One region of the Lentzea xerophila genome, then DNA from elsewhere that is predicted to be linked to it. Evidence: riboswitches for the same ligand, from Rfam matches in the RefSeq annotation. Region 1 holds a riboswitch; each other region holds the start of a gene.
The links. A riboswitch is a leader RNA that binds a small molecule or an ion and turns the genes downstream of it on or off. The one in region 1 is predicted to bind cobalamin.
Positions count from the first base shown of each region.

Region 2: it holds a riboswitch for cobalamin, as region 1 does, so the genes downstream of both, ACRSBM_RS04040 (FecCD family ABC transporter permease) here and ACRSBM_RS11520 (CbtB domain-containing protein) in region 1, are expected to answer to the same signal.
Region 3: it holds a riboswitch for cobalamin, as region 1 does, so the genes downstream of both, ACRSBM_RS23755 (ribonucleoside-diphosphate reductase subunit alpha) here and ACRSBM_RS11520 (CbtB domain-containing protein) in region 1, are expected to answer to the same signal.

Region 1 is NZ_CP194934.1:2,327,732-2,335,193, forward strand. Features, by position in the region: gene metH (methionine synthase) at 1-1,729, shown strand, start outside; gene ACRSBM_RS11505 (HAD family hydrolase) at 1,722-2,378, shown strand; gene ACRSBM_RS11510 (hypothetical protein) at 2,375-2,620, opposite strand; gene ACRSBM_RS11515 (CbtA family protein) at 2,678-3,421, opposite strand; gene ACRSBM_RS11520 (CbtB domain-containing protein) at 3,443-3,631, opposite strand; cobalamin riboswitch at 3,665-3,839, opposite strand; gene ACRSBM_RS11525 ((2Fe-2S)-binding protein) at 3,888-4,538, opposite strand; gene ACRSBM_RS11530 (helix-turn-helix domain-containing protein) at 4,622-4,777, shown strand; gene ACRSBM_RS11535 (zinc ribbon domain-containing protein) at 4,708-4,986, shown strand; gene ACRSBM_RS11540 (phosphoribosyl-ATP diphosphatase) at 5,144-5,407, shown strand; gene hisG (ATP phosphoribosyltransferase) at 5,423-6,283, shown strand; gene ACRSBM_RS11550 (antibiotic biosynthesis monooxygenase family protein) at 6,280-6,591, shown strand; gene ACRSBM_RS11555 (phosphoribosyltransferase) at 6,552-7,166, opposite strand; gene ACRSBM_RS11560 (CHAT domain-containing protein) at 7,347-7,462, shown strand, end outside.
Region 2 is NZ_CP194934.1:812,007-819,468, reverse strand. Features, by position in the region: gene cimA (citramalate synthase) at 1-499, opposite strand, end outside; gene ACRSBM_RS04050 (ABC transporter substrate-binding protein) at 717-1,694, opposite strand; gene ACRSBM_RS04045 (ABC transporter ATP-binding protein) at 1,691-2,431, opposite strand; gene ACRSBM_RS04040 (FecCD family ABC transporter permease) at 2,431-3,453, opposite strand; cobalamin riboswitch at 3,490-3,617, opposite strand; gene ACRSBM_RS04035 (YciI family protein) at 3,712-4,131, shown strand; gene ACRSBM_RS04030 (3-isopropylmalate dehydrogenase) at 4,200-5,237, opposite strand; gene ACRSBM_RS04025 (S8 family serine peptidase) at 5,535-7,462, opposite strand, start outside.
Region 3 is NZ_CP194934.1:4,967,858-4,975,319, reverse strand. Features, by position in the region: gene ACRSBM_RS23780 (GNAT family N-acetyltransferase) at 1-38, shown strand, start outside; gene ACRSBM_RS23775 (YncE family protein) at 75-1,367, shown strand; gene ACRSBM_RS23770 (MbtH family protein) at 1,513-1,701, opposite strand; gene idi (isopentenyl-diphosphate Delta-isomerase) at 1,814-2,401, shown strand; gene ACRSBM_RS23760 (ribonucleotide-diphosphate reductase subunit beta) at 2,387-3,373, opposite strand; gene ACRSBM_RS23755 (ribonucleoside-diphosphate reductase subunit alpha) at 3,427-5,778, opposite strand; cobalamin riboswitch at 5,907-6,131, opposite strand; gene ACRSBM_RS23750 (LysE/ArgO family amino acid transporter) at 6,329-6,877, opposite strand; gene ACRSBM_RS23745 (LysR family transcriptional regulator ArgP) at 6,977-7,462, shown strand, end outside.

The DNA.
Region 1 (7,462 bases):
CCGCCGCGAGGGCTACGACCCGCTGCAGAAGCTCATGGGGCTGTTCGAGGGCGTCACCACGAAGTCGAGCTCCGCCTCCCGCGCCGAGGAACTGGCCGCGCTGCCGTTGTTCGAACGGCTGGAGCGCCGGATCGTCGACGGCGAGCGCAACGGTCTCGAGGCGGACCTCGACTCCGCGCTGGACGAGCGCCCGGCGTTGCAGATCATCAACGACACGTTGCTCGCGGGCATGAAGACCGTGGGCGAGCTGTTCGGCTCCGGTCAGATGCAGCTGCCGTTCGTGCTGCAGTCGGCCGAGGTCATGAAGACCGCCGTCGCGCACCTCGAACCGCACATGGAACGGTCCGACGACGGCGGCAAGGGCCGGATCGTGCTCGCCACCGTGAAGGGCGACGTCCACGACATCGGCAAGAACCTCGTCGACATCATCCTGTCCAACAACGGCTACGAGGTCGTGAACATCGGCATCAAGCAGCCGATCAACGCGATCCTGGAGGCCGCGCAGGAGCACCGCGCGGACGCCATCGGCATGTCCGGCCTCCTGGTCAAGTCGACCGTGATCATGAAGGAGAACCTCGAGGAGATGAACTCCCGGGGTGTCGCCGCCCGATGGCCGGTGCTGCTGGGAGGCGCGGCTCTGACTCGCGCGTACGTCGAGAACGACCTGACCGAGATGTACCTCGGCGACGTCCGCTACGCGCGGGACGCCTTCGAGGGCCTGCGGCTGATGGACGCGATCATGGCTGCCAAGCGCGGCGAGGCCCCTCCGGTGGACCCCGAGGCCGAGGCGAAGGCCGCCGAACGCAAGGCGCGCCGCGAACGGTCGCTGCGCATCGCGGCGGCCCGCAAAGCCGCCGTGGCCGAGGAGGAGACCGTCACCGGCCGCTCGGACGTGGCCGCGGACAACCCGATCCCGGCGCCGCCGTTCTGGGGCAGCCGGGTCGTGAAGGGCATCCCGGTCGCGGACTACAGCGCGCTGCTGGACGAGCGGGCGACGTTCATGGGCCAGTGGGGCCTCAAGGGCACCCGCGGCGCCGGCCCGACCTACGAGGAACTGGTCGAGACCGAGGGCCGCCCGCGCCTGCGCTACTGGATGGAACGCCTTGCCACGGAGGGTGTTCTTGCCCACGCCGCCGTCGTCTACGGCTACTTCCCGTGCGTCTCGGACGGCGACGACCTGGTGATCCTCACGGAGCCGTCGCCGGACTCCGCCGAGCGCTTCCGGTTCACTTTTCCGCGCCAGAAAAGGAATCGCCGGCTCTGCCTCGCGGACTTCTGGCGCCCGAAGGAGTCCGGTGAGGTCGACGTGATCGCGTTCCACCTGGTGACGATGGGCCAGCCGATCGCCGACTACGCGAACGATCTCTTCGGCAAGAACGCGTATCGTGAGTACCTGGAAGTCCACGGACTGGGGGTCCAGCTCACCGAGGCGCTGGCCGAGTACTGGCACAAGCGCGTGCGCGAAGAGCTCGTGTGGCCCTCAGGCGGCAATGTCGCCGCGGAGGACCCGGCGGACGTCGAGGAGTACTTCAAGCTCGGCTACCGCGGCGCGCGGTACTCGTTCGGCTACGGCGCCTGCCCCGAGATGGAAGACCGCGGGCGCATCGTCGAGCTGCTCGACCCGTCGCGCATCGGGGTCTCGCTGTCCGAGGAACTCCAGCTCCACCCGGAACAGTCCACCGACGCCTTCGTGGCGCACCACCCGGAGGCGAAGTACTTCAATGTCTGACCTGCAAGCTGTCCTGTGGGACATGGACGGCACGCTGCTCGACTCCGAGAAGCTGTGGGACATCCCGCTCTACGAGTACGCGGAGAAGCTTGGCGGTGTCCTGTCGCTGGAGACCCGCGAACGCATGGTCGGCAGCAACGTCCCCACCACGATGCGCCTGCTGTTCGCCGACGTCGGCATCGAGCCCACCGAGGCCGACATGACCGACGGCGCCGCGTGGATCTCGCGCCGCACCGAGGAGGTCTTCCGCGCCGGCCTGCCGTGGCGTCCGGGTGCCCAGGACGCGTTGCGCGCCGTGCGTGCGTCGGGGGTGCCGATGGCGTTGGTGACGTCGACCGAGCGGTCGCTGACCGAGGTCGCGCTGGACACGATCGGGCGGGACCTGTTCGACGTGACCGTGTGCGGCGACGAGGTCGACGGGCTCAACAAGCCGCTGCCCGAGCCGTACCTGAAGGCGGCCCGGCTGCTGGGCGTGGACCCGGCGCGGTGTGTGGCGGTCGAGGACTCGCCCACGGGCGTCGCGGCTGCTGTCGCCGCCGGGTGCACCGTGCTGGTGGTGCCCTGTGACGTCGAGGTGCCGGCGGGGGAGAGGCGGATCTTCCGCGACTCGCTCGTCGGAGTGGACCTGGACGTGCTGAAGACACTCTAAGTGGGCACGGACTGCCACATCAGCGCGCCGTCACGCACTTCGGTGGTCTTGCGGATGCGTTTCCGGTTCGAGTCCTCTGAGGACAGCGGCGTGTACTTCGGTGGAAAGAGGTCGACCGCCCCGGCCAAGCGCCATCGCCCAATGGCACCGGAACGCGCGGAAATCTGATCGAAGGTGCGCGATGCGTTGTCGCGCAACCAGTTCTGGACTCGTTCCCACGGTTGAAGGCCGTTCTCCATCATGAGTTCATGATGGAGCCGGACGTGACGACGGTGAGGGCCGCACACGCGGCCCCACCATCACGCCGCGGCGGCCCTTTCGGCAGCCGCCCCGCTCTTGCGCGTGGCCGGGTCGACCAGCAGGCCGAACACCACGCCGATGCCGACGTAGAGCGTGGCCAGCTGGGCGAGCGAGCTGAGGCGGAACTGCCACAGCACGGCGACCGGCATGTCCGCCGGGATCGTGTCCGGCGGCGCGGGGAACGCGAGCAGCACCACCGCGACGGCCGCGGCCACCGCTAGAAGCACCGCGGTCACCCGCACCGGCTGGGACTGGGCGCGTAGCCGCTCGGCGAGCCAACTGGCGGTCCACATGATCACCAGACCGGCCACCACCACACCGAGGTAGAGCGCGGTCCGGTAGTTCACCGTCTCCGGATCACCCACGGCGGGCGGGTTGGCCGGGTACTTCAGCCACGGCAGCAGCGCCACGGCACCGAACACCGCCGCACCGAACGCAAAGCTGCGGCTGAACGGCGTGCTGCCGGTGAACCAGCGCTTCGACAGCGCGTAGGCCGTGGCGAACACCAGGCCCACCGCGATGCCGACGATCACCACGCCGAGCATGCCGCCGACGATCTGCGCGCCGCGGCTGACCAGCTCCTCCTCGCCGCCGTGCGAGTGACCGGATTCCCTGGCCTCCTCGACCGCGAGCGCGGCGCGGATCGGGATCTCGGTCACCAGCAGCTGCACGAGCGCGGAGGCGACGCCGGCGATGGCACCGGCCGCGACCCCGCGCAGCGCGAGGGACTTGTACGTCGTCATGTGCTTGACCGAGAGGTCGGATCAGTGGCACGGGACGCCGAGCGCGTGGCGCCCGTCGTGGAAGAACTCGTGCAGCAGCTCCGAGCTCGCACCGAGCGCGAGACCGTTCTCCTGCAGGACCAGATAGGTGACGATGAGGCCGAGCAGTGAGACGGCGAAGGCCCATTTGGGCACGCGGACGGCGGACAGGCTTGCTGCGGGGCTCGTCATGACGGGCTCCTCCATACCTCGTGGAAGGTCAACTCTCCTTGCGGCGCCGCAGCCGGTCTCCTGACTCCCGGATCAACGCTGCCCCCGCGTCTTCCCAGCCCCTCGCGGGACCAGTGACGTGCTCGGCGGGGATCGCTTCCCGGTCACAGTGGCGAGGACCGCGCCGGATTCACACCGGCTTCCCGTCACTGCGGCGCGAGCACCGTAAGTTGAGCGGCCCGTTAAGCACAACCGGCCATAAGAGTTGTTGCGTCGCTCACTTCACGAGCGGACAGTCGCCACACTTCCCACCTGCGGCGACGCGGTAGTAAAGGCAACAGCTCCTGCGCCGGAACGTGACCTCGCCGGGGAAGGGGATGAATTCTCCCGCGTGTTCGAACGGCGGTGCGCTCATGAGCCGTTCGCCACGTTCTTCCGCTTCCTCCGCGGTGAGCATCCGTGCGCGCACAACCATTTTCAGCGCGCCGGCGATGTTCGACATCGCGTTGCCCCACAACAATCCGCGCGCCACCGGCGTGACGGCCTGAATCGCGTCCACCACGGGTTCGAGCGCCTCCGCGGCGTCCGGGCCCAGTCGCGGTGCGTCGATGCGGACGCTCAGGCCGTTCGTCATGTCGTGACGCCACCAGAGGTTCTCCGGCCGTACGTCGATCGGGAGGTTCGCGGCCGTGAGCGGGCTGAGCAGCCGCGCGGTGTAGCTGAGGAAGAACAGGCTCGCCGCCACGCGCGGTTCCTCCGCTTTGTACCGGATCGCGATGGCGTCGATCGTGGTTTTGAGGGCGGGGCCGTCGAGCAGCGCTGTTCCCGGCAGCCACGAGTCGTCCGGACGGCCCACGTCGAGCGCGAAGAACGGGTTGATGCCGCGCACCCGGCGCAGCGCTGCGAGTACCTCCGCGAACTCCGACACGAAGTTCACGCTACTGGGTGCGATCTTCCGCGCGAGCAGCGGCGATGTGATCAGGGCAGGCTTCTCTCCGTCAACTTGAAGTCATGAGGACGGCGTACCGTTGCCGGGCCTACCCCGATGCTGAACAGATCGCGGTGCTCAACCGCACGTTCGGCTGTGTGCGCTTGGTGTGGAACAAGACCCTTGCCGAGCGGACCCACCGCTACCGCACGGAGGGCAAGCCAACCTCGTCGAGTTGACGTTGTCGGTTCAACGCTGGACGTGTCCGGAATGCCGTGCCCGGCACGACCGGGACCTCAACGCGGCGAAGAACATCCTTGCGGCTGGTCGAGCCGTAGCCCAAGACGATTCGGGCGAGGCCTGTGGAGCTGATGTGAGACGGCGAGGGCTCGCCCTTCCGCAGTTGGCGTTGAAACAGGAATCCCGTGTCGCGAGGCACACCTCATAGGCGGTATCCGGGACGACCCGGATGGGACTCCTCACTCTTCTGGGCGAGGAGGAAGTCAAGCTACTGGGTGTCCATGCAGGACAGATCACGTCCACGGCCTGGGACGAAGGTGACCGCGGTGTGGACGGGGGTCCGGGAGATGGGAGAATGTCACGTCGTGAAGACCTTCGACTCCCTGTTCGCCGAACTGACCGAACGAGCCGCCACCAAGCCGGCGGGTTCCGGCACCGTCGCAGCGCTCGAGGCCGGCGTCCATGCGCAGGGCAAGAAGGTCCTGGAGGAGGCGGGCGAGGTCTGGATCGCCGCCGAGTACGAGTCGGACGAGAAGCTCTCCGAGGAGATCTCGCAGCTGCTCTACCGCCTCCAGGTGCTCATGCTGGGCCGCGGCCTGACCCTCGAAGACGTCTACAAGTACCTCTGAGCGGAAGACTCCCACATGCTGCGCGTAGCAGTCCCGAACAAGGGCGCGCTCGCCGAACGCGCCTCCGCCATGCTCACCGAGGCCGGTTACCGGCAGCGGCACGAGCCCCGCGACCTCACCGTGCTCGACCCGAACAACGAGGTCGAGTTCTTCTTCCTGCGCCCCAAGGACATCGCGATCTACGTGGCGTCCGGCGACCTCGACCTCGGCATCACCGGCCGCGACCTGGCCGCCGACTCGGGCGCCGACGACAACGGCTCCTCGGTCGAGGAGCTGCTGGCACTGGGCTTCGGCTCGTCGACCTTCCGCTACGCCGGGCCTCGCGGCACCGACTGGAAGGTCTCCGACCTGGAGGGCAAGCGCCTCGCCACCGCGTATCCGAAGCTGGTGGGCCGCGACCTCAAGGCCCGCGGCATCACCGCGCAGGTGATCCGCCTCGACGGCGCCGTCGAGATCTCGATCCAGCTGGGCGTGGCCGACCTGATCGCCGACGTCGTGGGCTCCGGCCGGACGTTGCGGCAGCACGACCTGGTGCCGTTCGGCGAGCCGATCTGCGAGTCGGAGGCGGTCCTGATCCACCGCAACGGCTCGGAGCTGACCGCCGCCAAGAAGCAGCTGACCGCGCGCCTGCAGGGCGTCGTGTTCGCGCAGCAGTACCTGATGCTCGACTACGACTGCCCGCGTTCGATCCTCGACCAGGCCATCGCGCTGACCCCGGGCCTCGAGTCACCGACGGTCGCGCCGCTGGCCAACCCCGAGTGGGCGGCCGTGCGGGCGATGGTGTCGCGCAAGGAGGCGAACAAGGTGATGGACGAGCTGGCCGCGATCGGCGCCAAGGCCGTGCTGGCCTCGGACATCAGGTTCTGCCGCCTGTGATCACGGAGCACGCCCTGCTCGACGTCCTGCCGGGATCCGAGCAGGACTTCGAGTGGGCGTTCGGCGAGGCGCGGGAGCTGATCTCCGCCTCGCCGGGCTTCCGCGGCCTCGAACTGCTGCGGTGCCTGGAGACGCCATCGCGCTACCTGCTGCTGGTGCGGTGGGAGTCGGTCGAGGCGCACACGGTCGGCTTCCGGCAGGGCCCGTCCTATGAGCGCTGGTCGTCGTTGCTGCACAGGTTCTACTCGCCGTTCCCCGTGGTGGAGCACTACTCCAGCGCGCTGAGCACCTCGTCGTCCGTGGTCTGATCGAACCGTTCGTACCAGCGGCTCACCGCGCCGAAGTGCTTCGGGACCAGGATGGCGACGATCGGCGTCGTGAAGGCGCGGAGTGACTCTCTGGCGGCCACCGGAACGGCGAGGGTGACGCTCTTCGGTCCGCGCTCGGTGATCCACTTCAGGGCCGCCCTGGCCGTGACGCCCGTGGCCAGGCCGTCGTCGACGAGGATCACGTCGCGGTCCCTGATGGCGAGCGGTTTGTCCCGGCGGTAGAGGGCTGTGCGCCTGGCGGCTTCGGCGCGTTCCCGGTCGCAGGTGTGGCCCAGCTGTTCTTCGGTCAGGTTCAGGGCCCTGAGCACTTTCGCGTCGTAGAACGGCTCGCTGTCCGCCGTGACGGCGCCGACGCCGTACTCGGGGTGGCCAGGGGCACCGATCTTGCGCGCCACCACGACGTCGAGCTCGGCGTCGAGGTGCGTGGCCACCTCTTTCGCCACCGGGACGCCGCCTCGGGGCAGGCCCAGGACCAGCGGGTCGTGCCACGGTTGGGTGGCGAGGCGCGCGGCGAGGGCGCGGCCCGCCTCCTGCCGGTTCGCGAACCTCTTCACAGTTCCATCGACGCTACGCCTTTTCCGGCTGCGTCAAAAAGGCCGAACTTCGCCCAAGCCACTACGGGAGGAATTCTACCCGTATCTGTACTCCATTCGAGCTATCTTCCTCGCCGTGCCGTCACGTACCCACCGTTGAGCCGGATAGCTCAAGCACACGGCAGTACGGGGTGGTTTCTCATGGCTGCGGACTTGGAACTGGGCCTCATCTGGGATCCGGACCAGCAGAACTTCGAGGTCAGCCTGCGGCTTGTCGCTCCAGGAGTCGACCAGATGGCGCCGCCCTTGCGCAGCGC
Region 2 (7,462 bases), 1.5 Mb from region 1:
CCCTCAGGCTGGTGTCCGGCGAGAAGGCGTAGCCGTCGAAGAAGTGCTCGGCGTCGAGGAAGACGCGCCTGCCGTGGTCCTTGAGGAACCGGACGGTGTCGCGCACCATCTTCAGGTTCTCTTCGGTGTCCGTGCGCAGTGCGCGTTCGATGTGGCGCAGGTCCGACTTGGCCACCAGCGTGATCACCGGCGCCTGGGCGTCGAGAAGTGCCTTGACCTGCGGGTCTTCCTCGACCCTGACCCCTGCCTTGCGCGTCGCTCCGAACGCGACGAGCTTGGCGTGCTTGAGTTCCAGGTCGCCGGCCGCCGCACGCGCGAAGAACTCCGTGTCCTTGGGCATGGCGCCGGGCCAGCCGCCCTCGATGAACCCGACGCCGAGCCCGTCCAGCAGCCGCGCTACCGCGAGCTTGTCCGTGACGGAGTACGAGATGCCCTCACGTTGTGCGCCGTCGCGCAGCGTCGTGTCGTAGACGTGGAACTCGTCGGTCGGGCCGGCCATCGGGGTCATCTCCTCATCCGGGCAAACAAAAAGACCCCCCGCGGGATGCGAGAGGTCTGCGCGTCGGGTGCCTGGGGCGGCAACTACCCGACGCGCTCGTCAATAATGATGGCGGTGTGCTGAGCCATGACGGGGATGCTGCCACAGCTCAGCACGGCGTACCAAGCGACGGGAGGAAATCTCCCACTATCTGGTCACCCGTTCATGCTTGTGACAGTCACGCCTGTGCCAGGTACTTCGCGAAGGCCTCGATGGACGCCGGGTTGCGCGGCGACTCCACCAGCGCCGCGTACGGCAGTGAGTAGAACCGCTTGTTCCTGATCGCCGGCGAGTTCGCGAGCGGCGCGAAGCCCTCCAGGAACGCCTGCTTCTGCGCGGGCGTGTTCGCCTCGCCGTCCGCGTAGTCGACGATCAGCACGACGTCGGGGTTGCGCTGCACGACGGTCTCCCAGTTGACCGTGGTCCAGCTGTCGTTGAGGTCGCCGAAGATGTTGTCGCCACCGGCCTTCGAGATCACGTCCTGCGGCGCCGCGTTCCGGCCGGACGTGAAGGGCTGGTCCTGGCCGCTGTCGTAGAGGAAGACCTTCGGGCGCGGCCTGCCGGCCATCAGCTTGCCCGCGTTCTCGATCTGCCGCTCGTACCCCTTGATCAGTTCCTCGGCCCTGGCCTCGACGCGGAAGATCTTCCCGAGGTTGCGCAGGTCCGTGTACAGCGCCTCGAGGGCCGGCATGATGCCGCGCTGCTTGCCGACGCCGTTCCGGCACGCCTCGGTGAGGTGGTAGGTGCCGATGCCGAGCTGCTTCAGCGAGTCCGGGGTGAAGCCGGTGCTCTCGCTGAAGCCGTAGTTCCAGCCGGCGAACACGAGGTCCGCGTTCGCGCCCTGCACGACCTCCTTGGAGATCTTGTCGGCGAGCTTGCGGGTGCTGTCGAAGTCCGCCTTCCACGGCGAGGTCCGGAGGTCGGCCGTGTTGTCGCCGTCGACGACGTAACCGGCCATGCGGTCCTTGAGGCCCAGCGCGAACATCAGCTCGGTGATGCCGGTGTCGTTGGTGACCACTTTGGACGGCACCTTGTCGAACGTGACCTGCTGACCGCAGTTCGTGACGGTCACCGGGTCGGACGCGGAGGCGTCCTGCGCGACCGTGGCGCCGCAGCCGGAGAGCAGGAGCAGGGCGGCGCAGACGACGGTTCTCAAGAGATGTCCTCCTGGTCGAACAGGAGCTGTGGGACTCCCGTGGTGGGGTGGGCGACCACGTGTGCGGTGACGTGGAAGACCTTGGCGATGAGCTCGGGCACGAGGACTTCCTCCGGCGTGCCGGACGCGACGATGCGGCCCTCGTCGAGGACGTAGAGACGGTCGCAGTAGGACGCGGCGAGGTTCAGGTCGTGCAGGACGGTGATGATCGTGACGCCGAGTCCGCGCGCCAGGGCCAGGACGTCGAGCTGGTGGCGGATGTCGAGGTGGTTGGTCGGCTCGTCCAGGACGAGCACGCGCGGTTGCTGGGCGATCGCGCGTGCGATCAGGACGCGCTGGCGTTCACCGCCGGAGAGGCTGAGGAAGCTGCGGGACGCGAGGTGCGCGACGTCCACTGTGGCCAGTGCGTCGGACACCACGCGCGCGTCCCGCGCGGGGTCCCGGTCGTGCGGCAGCCTGCCCATCTCCACGACCTCGGCTACCGTGAAGTCGAACTCGACCTGCGACTCCTGGGTCAGCGCGGCGAGGTCGCGGGCGACGTCGTGTCGCTTGTGGACGCTCTCGCCGTCGAGCAGGACGGTGCCCGCGTCCGGTTTCAGAGCGCGGTAGACGCAGCGCAACGTCGTCGACTTGCCGCTGCCGTTCGGGCCGACGATGCCGACCACCTCGTTCGAGGCGTGCAGCGTGATGCCGGAGACGATGTCCCGGACGGTGACCCCGGTGAGCTCGACGCGCATCAGCGGCCTCCGAAGACGTAGGACCTGCGACGCATCAGGAAGATGAAGCACGGCACGCCGAGCGCGGCCGTGATGACGCCGAGCGGCAGCTCTTCCGGTGCGGCGAGCATCCGCGCGGCCACGTCCACCCAGACGAGGAACGAAGCGCCGGCGAGCGGTGCCAGGGCGAGGACCTTGCGGTGGTCGGCACCCACGACCATGCGTGTGAGGTGCGGCAGCATCAGCCCGACGAAGCCGACGGCGCCGCTGACCGCCACCAGCACGCCGGTCATGGCCGCGGTGACGATGAACAGGTGCGTGCGGAACCGGTTGACCGCCACGCCGAGGGTCGTCGCGGTCTCGTCGCCCATCGCCATCGCGTTGAGCTGACGCGCCCTGGTGGTCAGGTAGACGATGCCGGCCGCGGTCACGACGGTGGCGACGGGCAACGACTGCCAGTTCGCCCCGCCGAGGCTGCCGAGCAACCAGAACATCGCCGCCCGCGCCGCCTCACCGCGCGGTGCCTGGAACACCAGCAGCATCGCCACGGCCGAGAACCCGTACGCCAGCGCCGTCCCGGTGAGCACCAGCCGCAACGGAGTCAGCCCCCGGCTCGTCCGCGCGGTGATGTAGACCAGCGCGGTGGCACCGAGGCCGGTCAGGAAGGCACCGGTCGAGAGCGCGAAGACGCCGAGCTCGGACAGGATGCCCAGCGTCGCCACGGCCGTCGCGCCGACGCTCGCGCCCGACGAGATGCCGAGGACGTACGGGTCGGCCAGTGCGTTGCGGACCATCGCCTGGATCGCCACGCCGACGGCGCTGAGCCCCGCGCCGACGACGGCGGCCAGCAGGACTCGGGGCAGCCGGATGTCCCAGACGATGTGGTACTGCCCGGCGAGGCCGGCGGGAACCGTGCCGCCGGTGATCGCCTCCCAGAGCAGTTCGACGGTGACGTCGAACGGAACGGAGACGGGGCCGAGCGCGACGCCCGCGACGATGCTCACGGCGAGCACGCCGACGAGCGCGCTGATCCTGAAGATCACTGATGCCCTTCCCGCAGTCCACGGCAGGAGTTGGTTCCTCGGTCCACCGTGAGCGGGTGTTCGGGCTCGTCCCTGGTCGGGGACCTACCGTTGCGGGTCAGCGCCGGACTTCGACCGGACTTCCCCCACGCACGACTTCGGTGACCCTACCTGCGAAAACAGAAAATCCGAAAATCTTCTGGGTGTGATGTCGATCCGGTGTGCGGCCCGTTCGACCTGTGGGTGTCAGCGAGCAGGACGAGAACAGGGAGACACACCGTGAAGTTCATGATGATCTGGCGCGCCACCGACGAGGCCTTCGCGAACATGGGCGAGTTCGACTTCGACAAGATGCTGGAGACGGTCGGCCGGTACAACGAGGAGATGATCCGCGCCGGCGTGCTACTGGCCGCCGAGGGCCTCGCGGACCCGTCCGAGGGCGTCATCGTCGACTTCGCCTCCGAGCCCCCGGTCGTCACGGACGGGCCGTACGGCGAGACCAAGGAGCTGTTCAACGGCTTCTACATCATCAACGTCGCCTCGATCGAGGAGGCGGTGGAGTGGGCCAAGCGTGCCCCGATGACCGGTCCCGGCTTCAAGACCGAGATCCGCCGGGTGCCGACGATCGACGAGTTCCCGCAGGACAACGAGTGGATCCAGAAGGAGCGCGCGTGGCGTGAGGCCACCGGCCAGCTCTGATCGGCGCCGGAACGCCGAAGCCCGGCCGGGATCTTCCGGCCGGGCTTCAAAACGTCTGGCAGAGAAACTCAGCCCGTGCGCACGTTCGACGACACGAGAGCCGCGAGCCTGTCACCGATCGCGTAGGTCGCGCCCGGCGACTGGTGGTCGCGGGTCGCCAGGTCGAACGCCACGGAGGCCTCGATCCGGCGCGCCGACTCGTGCTCACCGAGGTGGTCGAGCAGCAACGCGACCGACAGCACGGCGGCCGTCGGGTCGGCGATGCCCTGGCCCGCGATGTCCGGAGCCGAACCGTGCACCGGCTCGAACATCGAGGGGTTGCGACGGGTCACGTCCATGTTCCCCGACGCGGCCAGGCCGATGCCGCCCGTGACGGCGGCGGCGAGGTCGGTCAGGATGTCGCCGAACAGGTTGTCCGTCACGATCACGTCGTAGCGGCCCGGATCGGTGACCAGGTGGATGGTCGCCGCGTCCACGTGCTGGTAGGCCACGGTGACGTCCGGGTGCTGCAACGAGACCTCCTCGACGACGCGCGACCACAACGAGCCGGCGTGCGTGAGGACGTTCGTCTTGTGCACCAGCGTCAGGTGCCGGCGCGGACGGGCCGACGCACGCGCGAAGGCGTCCCGGACCACGCGCTCGACGCCGAACGAGGTGTTCAGCGAGACTTCGGTGGCGATCTCGTGCGGCGTGTCCTTGCGCAACAGACCGCCGTTGCCCGCGTACGGGCCCTCGGTGCCCTCGCGGACCACCACCATGTCGATCTCCGGCGGGTCCGCGAGCGGGCTGCGGACACCGGGGTAGAGACGAGCCGGGCGGAGGTTCACGTGGTGGTCGAGTTCGAAGCGCAGCCGCAGCAGCAGCCCTCGCTCCAGAATTCCGCTCGGCACCGACGGGTCGCCCACCGCGCCGAGCAGAATCGCGTCGTGCTGGCGAAGCTCACCGAGCACCGACTCGGGCAACAACTCTCCCGTGGCGTGCCAGCGCGCCGCGCCGAGGTCGTAACGAGTGATCTCGGCCGCCGGAACGACCTCGTTGAGGACCTTCAGGGCCTCAGCGATGACCTCGGGCCCGATCCCGTCTCCTGGGATCACTGCGAGCCGCATCCACACACCTCCCAGGTGTCAGTCCCCAATTGGTGGGACTACTTTCCTTTGCGAAAGGCTACCGGCATCGCGGCCACTCGCCGCATGCCGGACACCCCTTAGGGGTTATCTCTCCCGTACTGCGGGACACCCACACGGCCCATTCCCGACTTTCGAGTGTCACTCGACAGCAGTACCGCTGTCCCGTCAAGGGGTGACACCCCCTGCTCACAAAAAGGAACGCGGGGGCCCCGCGTTACCTCTGGGGTAACGCGGGGCCCCCGCGTGACGTCAGGAAACGTCGGAGGAGAGGGTGGGTTAGTGGGCTGAGGCCCGGCCGGAAGAGCGGACCGTGACGACCGTGGCGCGATCGCCGTCGGCGTTGTGGTGGTTGAGGACCAGCAGGCCCTCGGACTTGTCGGCCTTCAGTGCCGCGTCGTCCTTGTTGACCACGAGCGCCGTGCCCGGCTTCGCGAGGTACGACAGCGCCGCGTCGCCGCCGCCCTGCGCCCACAGGCCCGGCTTGAGCGGGTCATAGGACAGCCGGCGGTCGATGACGTCGGTCAGCTTGTTCGCGTTGCCCGGCGCCGGGTAGTAACCCGCGGTGCCGACGGTGTAGGTGATGCGCGAGGTGTCCTTCGCCGGGTCGATGCCCAGTGCCGTCAACAGCACCGGCAGGACCACGACGTTGGTGTCGGACACGTTCGCGTCGACGTCGCCGAACAGGCCGTTGACGCCCTGGATGTCGACCGTGTCACCCGTCCTGAGGTCGACCGTGGTCGCGACCAGCAGGTCGGTGTCGGTGAGGCGGCTCGCGTACGTCTCGAAGTCCGCCGTGCCGTCGCCGTTGGTGTCGATGTCGACGAACGGGATCGTGTTGACGCCGAGGTTGTACCAGTTGCCCCACGTCGCGACACCGAACGCGAGCAACGACTCCTCGGGCCTGCCCTGGGCCTTGGCGAGCGGGGCCGTGGAGGCCGCGCCGACGTAGCGCAGGTCGCCGCCCTTGGCGGTGTCGTTGAGCGCGCAGTTCTCGGTGACGTTGCGGCGGCAGTCGCGCAGCTTCGGCGACCGGGCCTGCAGCTCGAGGACGCTGATCAGCGAGCGGTAGGCCTGCGAGCCCGTGCCCTGGTCGACGCCACGGCCGGTCAGGTTCAGCACGGCCTGCTTGTCGTTGCCCCGGAACTTCAGCGCGGACGCGGTGGTGATGTCCGCGACCGGCTTCGGCGCCGAGTAGACCGACAGGCGCAGCGGCACCGTGGCACCGGCGGTCGGCGTGAGGGTCACGCGACCGGAGGCGTCCGCGATGAACTGGCGCGGCACGTCGAGGTGCGTCGGAGCAACGGTCGAGTCGACCGTCTTGCGCAACGCCTTCGGGTCGTCGATCTTCAGCGTCACCTTGACGCGGGCGACGCCGCGCGGGCTCAGCCTCACCTTGTCCTGCGAGAGCACGTAGCTCACACCGGGGATCGTGGTGGCGGCGGTGTAGCCCAGCTGGTACTCGACGGCCTTCGTCGACTTGTTGACGATCTTGATCGTCTTGGTCTTCGAGACCGGCTTCGAGACCTCGACGACGCCGAAGTTCGCGCTGACGTAGCCGTTGTCGTCCTCGACGTAGGCGAGCACCTGGTTGTCGATCGCGGACTTGCCGTCGACGCGGCCGGTGCCGACCCGGTTGGGCGCGAAGGTCTTGCCGTCCTCCTGCACGTCCGCACCGGCGGTGTTCATGATCGAGGCCTTGACCTCTTCCAGCGTCCAGTCCGGGTGCGTCTGGCGGACCAGGGCGGCGATGCCGGCCACGTGCGGGGCCGCCATCGACGTACCGGAGATCACCGAGCGGTCGTTGCCGGAACCGACGGCGGTCGACGAGATCGTGTCACCGGGGGCCGCGACGTCCGGCTTGATGGACTGGCCACGCGTGCCACGGCTGGTGAACGCGCTCGGGGTGTCCGAAATGGACTGGTCGTACGTCGGCGTCGAGGTCCGCAGGTCGCCCGCGAGGGTGACGGTCAGCGTGCCCGCGTCCAGCGCCGGGCGCACCTGGGCGGTGGCATCACCGGTGAACTGGAACATCGGGATGGCCGCGTTGCCCGCGATGCCCGCCGCGAAGTTGTTCAGCGTGGACGACAGCAGCACGCCCTGGCCGCCCGCCGCCTGCACGTTGTTGGCCCGGACGCCGGAACCACAGCGGCGCGTGGCGTCGTTGTCGTCCCACTCCAGCCAGACGAACTTGCCCGCGACCGCGT
Region 3 (7,462 bases), 2.6 Mb from region 1:
AGAGGCTAACGTCCGCTCCTCCGCTCGCGATGACCTGAGAAGGTCGGGATGACGCGTGCCAGGAGGCATTGAACATGCGGTTGCGTCCACTGGTGACGGCTGCTGCCGTCACCGCGGCACTGGTGGTGAGCCCGGCCTCGGCGGCTCCCGCCGGCCGGGTTCTGGGTTATGTCGCCAACAACGGCGGCGGGGTGTCGGTGATCGACACGGCCACGAACGCGGTGTCCGAGACGATCTCCGACAGCGGCGGCAACTCGCCGTACATGGCAGCGGTCGCGTTCGACGGGACTCGCGGGTACGTGACGAACACCGTGCAGAACACGCTGACCGTCATCGACACACCGACCAACACGGTCGACAGGTCCATTCCCGTCGGGAGCCACCCGGCGGGCGTCGCGGTCGCCCCCGGTGGCGGCTTCGTCTACGTCACCAACTACGCCGACGGCACGGTGTCCGTGGTCGACACGGCCACGCTGACGGTCACCGCGACCATCGCCGTCGGCCCGAACGCGGACGGCGTGGTCGTCACCAGGGACGGCTCGGCCGTCTACGTCACGCACGACACCGCCGGCCCCAGCAAGGTCTCGGTCATCGACACCACGGCCAACGCGGTCGTCGCCACGATCAACGTCGGCAGCACGCCGACCGCGGTCGCGGCGTCCGCGGACGGCACGCGCGTGTACGTGGTCAACAAGGGGTCGGACACCGTCTCCGCCATCGACGTCGCCACGCGCACCGTCGTCGGCACCGCGGCCGTCGGCTTCACGCCGCACGGCATCGCGTTGTCGCCCAACGGATCCCGCGCGTACGTCACGAACAGCGACTTCGACTCGGTGTCCGTCGTCGACCTGACGGCCATGGTGGAACTGCGGAAGATCGCCGTCGGCGACCGCCCGATCGGCGTGGCTCTCACGCCGGACGGTGCGAGCGCCTACGTCACGAACTTCAACAGCGACACGGTGTCGGTCATCGACACGGCGTCGGACACGGTCACCGGCACCATCGCGGTCGGCCAGCGCCCGGTGGGCATCGCGATCAACTTCGTGCCGCCCGCCGCGTCGAACCTCGTGGCCGGGTCCGCCCAGCTGCAGCTGCGGCTGCTCGGCTTCGCGGTCCGCTCGATCGACGCGACGCTGACCGAGAAGCACACCGGTGCGCCGATCGCCGGTCAGACGGTCGTCTTCCGCACGGTGAAGGGCAACCCGCTCTGCACCGCGACGACCGGTTCGTCCGGCAAGGCCACCTGCGACGCGAACGTGTCGTTGCTGGTCGGTCTCTCCACCCTGCTGCAGGGCTACACGGCCTCGTACGCGGGCAACGACGAGCACGGCGGAGCTTCGTCGCACGGATACATCAGCCTGCTCTGACCGGGCCTGTATCGAGGTCCCGTTCGATGAGAGTCGCGCCTGAGGTGGTTTCTGGTGGCGCGGCCCGCATACCGGTTGTATGTGGGCCGCACGGGGCCGCCTCAGGCCCGGCGATCGCGACCATGGACTTCGATACAGGGCCTGGTTACGCGGCGGCCGGCAGGTCGGCCCGGAGCGCCTCGATGAAGTCCATGCAGGACTGATGACAGGCGACTCCGTGGACGACCTGCCAGCCGGCGGGCACCTGCAGCACCGCGGGCCAGATCGAGTACTGGCCCGTCGGGCTGACCAGCACCAGGAACATGGTGTGAGCCTGAGCGAACGGGGAAGTCATGCCCCCAGAGTGACCTGGGACACCTATGGTCCGGCTAGCTCCGCGCTCGAGCTCACCCCGGACGCCCCAGTTCCCGATCTTGGTCCGCGTGTGGTTACGTGGGGGCGTGACTGTGGAACAGGTGGTCCTCCTGGCCGAGGACGGTTCGGCCATCGGCGTCGAGGACAAGGCCGCGGTGCACCACGCGGACACCCCGCTGCACCTCGCGTTTTCCAGCTACGTGTTCGACTCGGCGGGCAACACCGTGCTCACCCGCCGCGCGTTGCACAAGAAGACTTTCCCCGGTCTGTGGACGAACACCTGCTGCGGCCACCCGTTGCCGCAGGAGGACATGGCGCGGGCCGTGCTCCGGCGCCTGCGTGACGAGCTCGGCCTGACGTGTTCCGAGCCCGAGCTGCTGCTCCCGGCCTTCCGCTACCGCGCCGAGATGGACGGTGTCGTCGAGAACGAGATGTGCCCGGTGTTCCGGGTGGTCTGCGACGACGAGCCGGTGCCGAACCCGGAGGAGGTCGACTCCACCGAACGGGTGGCGTGGACCCAGTTCGCCGCCGACGTCCTCGACGGCACGCGTGAGATCTCGCCGTGGTCGAGGCTCCAGGTCGCCGAACTGGTGAAGCTGGGGCCCGATCCGCTGGCGTGGCCGGTCGCGGACCGGGCCGGGCTGCCCCAGGCCGTCAAGCTCGGGTCACCACTCCAGTGAGCCACCGTTCTGGTACTCGATGACGCGGGTCTCGAAGAAGTTCTTCTCCTTCTTGAGATCCATCATCTCCGACATCCACGGGAACGGGTTCTCGGTCGTCGCCCACACCGGTTCCAGGCCGAGCTGAGCGCAGCGGCGGTTCGTGATGAACCGCATGTACTGCTCGCACAGCTCGGCGTTGAGGCCCAGGATCCCGTTCGGCATGGTGTCGCGGCCGTAGGCGATCTCCAGTTCGCAGCCCTCGGCGAGCATGGTCCGCACCTCCTTCTGGAACACGTCGCTCCACAGGTGCGGGTTCTCGATCTTGATCTGGTTGATCGCGTCGATGCCGAAGTTCAGGTGGATCGACTCGTCGCGCAGGATGTACTGGTACTGCTCGGCGACGCCGACCATCTTGTTGCGCCGGCCGAGCGACAGGATCTGCGCGAACCCGGTGTAGAACCACATGCCCTCGAAGACCACGTAGAAGGCGACGAGGTCCTTGAGGAACGCCTGGTCCATCTCGGGCGTGCCGGTCCGGAACTCCGGGTCCTCGAGGTGCTGGGTGAACTGCAGCGCCCACGCGGCCTTGTCCGTGATGGACGGGATCTCCCGGTACATGTTGAACAGCTCGCCGTCGTCGAGGCCGAGTGAGGTGCAGATGTACTGGAACGTGTGGGTGTGCACGGCCTCCTCGAAGGCCTGGCGCAGCAGGTACTGGCGGCACTCGGGGTTGGTCAGGTGCCGGTACACCGCGAGCACGATGTTGTTGGCCACCAACGACTCGCTGGTGGCGAAGAAGCCGAGGTTCCGCTTGATCATGCGGCGTTCGTCGTCGGTCAGCCCGTTCTCGGACTTCCATAGGCCGATGTCGGCCTGCATCGAGACCTCGGTCGGCATCCAGTGGTTGTTGCAGCCCGCCAGGTACTTCTCCCACGCCCAGTGGTACTTGAGCGGCAGCAGCTGGTTGACGTCGGCGCGGCAGTTGATCATCGCCTTGTCGTCGACGCTGACGCGTCCGGCCCCGGCGTCGATGATGTTCTCGGTCACTGGCAGGCCTCGCAGTCCGGGTCGGTGACGGAGCAGCTCGGGTCGGCTGCCACGGGGGAGACGGCGTTGAGCCTGCCGTCGGTGCCGCGCAGCGTGGACTTCTCCACGTGCGTAGCGCTCTGCGTGCGCAGGTAGTACGTGGTCTTCAGCCCGCGCAGCCACGCCAGCTGGTAGAGCTCGTCGAGCTTGCGGCCGCTCGGCTGGGAGAGGTACAGGTTCAGCGACTGCGCCTGGTCGATCCACTTCTGCCGGCGTGAACCGGCCTCGACCAGCCACGAGCTGTCGACCTCGAACGCCGTGGCGTACAACGCCTTCAGGTACGGCGGCACCCGGTCGATCGCGCCGAGGCTGCCGTCGTGCAGCTTGAGATCCGAGATCATCCGCTCGTCCCACAACCCGCGCTGCTTGAGCGCCCGCACCAGGTCGGGGTTGATGACGGTGAAGTCGCCGGACATGTTCGACTTCACGTACAGGTTGCGGTAGAGCGGCTCGATCGACTGGTTGACGCCGGTGATGTTCGCGATGGTCGCGGTCGGTGCGATGGCCATGACGTTCGAGTTCCGCATACCGTGCTTGACCTTCTCGCGGACCTCCTGCCAGTCCATCGTGGACTCGCGGTCGACCTCCAGATCATCCTCGCCGCGGCTGCGGGCCAGGATCTCGATCGAGTCGATCGGCAGGATGCCCCGCGACCACAGCGAACCCTCGAACGACGGGTAGGCGCCGCGTTCCCGTGCCAGCTCGGCACTCGCGGAGATCGCGTAGTAGCTGATCTCCTCCATGCTGCGGTCGGCGAACTCGACGGCCTCCTTACTCGCCATCGGGGTACCGAGCGCGAACAGCGCGTCCTGGAAGCCCATCAGGCCCAGCCCGACCGGCCGGTGCCGCAGGTTCGAGTTCCTGGCCTCCGGGATCGTGTAGTAGTTCACGTCGATCACGTTGTCGAGCATGCGCACCGCCGTGCGCACGGTCTTCTCCAGCCGCGCGTGGTCGATGCCGTTCTCGCTGACGTGCCGCGCTAGGTTGACGCTGCCCAGGTTGCAGACCGCGACTTCGTCCACTGTGGTGTTCAGCGTGATCTCGGTGCACAGGTTCGACGAGTGCACGACACCGCTGTGCTGTTGCGGCGAACGCAGGTTGCACGGGTCCTTGAACGTGATCCACGGGTGGCCGGTCTCGAACAGCATGGTCAGCATGCGCCGCCACAGGTCGACGGCCCGCAGCCGGCGGAAGACCTTGATCTCGCCGTTGTCGGCCATCTCCTCGTAGGCGCGGTACTTCTCGGCGAACCGGCTGCCGAACGCGTCGTGCAGGTCCGGCACCTCGTCGGGCGAGAACAGCGTCCACTGGCCGTTCGCGCGGACCCGGCGCAGGAACTCGTCGGGCACCCAGTTCGCGGTGTTCATGTCGTGGGTGCGGCGGCGTTCGTCGCCGGTGTTCTTGCGCAGGTCGAGGAACTCCTCGACGTCGATGTGCCAGGTCTCCAGGTAGGCGCAGACAGCGCCCTTGCGGCGTCCGCCCTGGTTGACCGCGACCGCGGTATCGTTGGCGACCTTCAGGAACGGCACCACGCCCTGCGACTTGCCGTTGGTGCCCTTGATGTGCGCGCCGATCCCGCGCACCGGCGTCCAGTCGTTGCCGAGACCGCCCGCGAACTTGCTGAGCAGCGCGTTGTTGCTGATGCCGTGGAAGATGCCGGCGAGGTCGTCGTCCACGGTGGTGAGGAAGCAGGACGACAGCTGCGGGCGAGTGGTGCCCGAGTTGAACAGCGTCGGTGTCGAGCACATGAAGTCGAACGACGAGAGCAGCTCGTAGAACTCGATCGCGCGGGCGTCGCGGTCGTCCTCCTCCAGGGCGAGACCCATGGCGACACGCATGAAGAACGCCTGCGGCAGCTCGTAGCGACGGCCGTCGAGGTGCAGGAAGTAGCGGTCGTACAGGATCTGCATGCCCAGGAACTGGAAGTCCAGGTCACGTGAGGCGTCCAGCGCCGCACCGAGCCGGACCAGGTCGAAGTCCGCGAGGCGCGGGTCGAGCTGGCCTGCCTCGATGCCGTGGCGGACGAACGAGGCGAAGTACGACGGGTAGCGCTCGGTCATCTCGGCGTGCGACAGCGGGACTCCGCATGCCTCGGTGCGCAGCTTGTCCAGCAGCAACCGGGCGCTGACGTAGGAGTAGTCCGGGTCCTGCTCGACCATCGTGCGCGCGGCCATGATCGGCGCGAGCGCGAGCTCGGCGCCGGTGATGCCGTCGTAGAGGTTGCGCTTGGTCTCGGCCAGAACCGCCTCGGCCGACGCGTTGGGCAGGTCGGCGCAAGCTTCGTTGACGACCCCGGACAGGCGATCCATGGACGTTGGGCGGTCGGGCACGCTCTCTCCTCCGAGATCTGCCCGAGGAAACGCGTGCGCGCGCCAGCGGTCGACACCACTGGTGCACACAGCCGCCCTCCCTCGGGGCACCGTGTCGTGCGCGCAGGCTTGCGCGCACACCAATGGCAGGTCTTCGGACTCGTGGGCGCCGTGCCGAACCTCCTGGTTCGCGCCTACCGGCCGTCGCTTCCCAGGTCTCGCGACCCAGTGCTTCGTTGACGGCTTTCGTTCCCACTCACCGCTGCGGGGCAGTCCCGGATTCCCACCGGGTTCCCTCTTGCCTCACCGGCCCGGTTGAGTCGGGTCGGTGAACCACTGGCGCGGCAGATACTACATGTGGTGGTGGGGTCTGGATCACCACCCAACATGCGCGTGTCGTGGGTTAGGGTCGAGAACGTGGATGATCTTCGGCCTCGGGTCGTCATCGGTGCTCTGGTCAGCGCGGGCCTCGCTGCGGCGTCCCTTTTCACCGGGACGGCGGCGCCCGTGACGAGCGGTGTCCTGGCCGTCGCGGCGGTGCTGGTGATGATCACCATCCGGCGATCAGGGTCGCCCCGAGGGTGATCATCACGGCGGCGATCAGGCCGTCGAGCACCCGCCACGCGCGGGGCTTCGCGAACAGCGGGCTGAGCAGCCGGGCACCGAACCCGAGCGCGACGAACCACAGCACGCTCGCCGTCACCGCGCCGACGCCGAACAGCCACCGGCCGGCCGCGATCGAGCCGAGCAGCAGCAGCGTGTCGAGGTAGACGTGCGGGTTGAGCCACGTGAGCGCGAGCGCGGTCAGCACGGGCCGGCTGGTGATCTCCGAGCCCGCCTGCAGTGTCGAAGAGGTGAACGCCCGGCGCGCCGCCAGGAACCCGTAGCCCAGCAGGAAAAGCCCGCCCACGACGGCGGCGACGGTGATCGCCTGCGGGAAGGCCCGCACGATCGCCCCGAACCCGGCGACGCCCACCGCGACGAGGATCGCGTCCGAGATGGCGCACACGGCGACGACCTTCGCCACCGCGTGTCGCCGAAGTCCCTGGCGCAGCACGAAAGCGTTCTGCGCGCCGATCGCGACGATCAAAGTCAACATGGTGCCGAAGCCGAGCAGCAGGTCAGTCACGTCGTCAACGGTATTGACCCCCTTTTGATGAGACCAGCTACAGATTCTTACGTACCATTAGCACTCGTGATGGATCTGGATCTGGTGCGGACGTTGCTCGCGGTCGTCGACGCGGGCACGTTCGATGCCGCGGCGACAGTGCTGCACGTCACGCCTTCCGCTGTCTCGCAACGCATCAAGGCCTTGGAGCAACGGACGGGCCGCGTGCTGCTGGTCCGGGCGCGTCCGGTGCGGCTGACGCCGTCGGGAGAGGTGCTCGTCCGCTACGGTCGGCAACTGCTGGCCCTCGACCAGGACCTGGACGCGGCGCTCGGGGAGGACGCGGTGGTGCGGGTGCCGATCGCCGTCAACGCCGACTCGCTCGCCACCTGGTTCCTGCCCGCCCTGCAACGGGTCTCGCTGGAGCTCAAGATCTCGTTCGACCTGCACCGCGAGGACCAGGACCACACGACGGCGTTGCTGCGGCAGGGTCTCGTGATGGCGGCGGTGACGTCCTCGCGCGAACCCGTGGCGGGCTGCTCGGTGCGGCGGCTCGGCGATATCCGTTACGCCGCA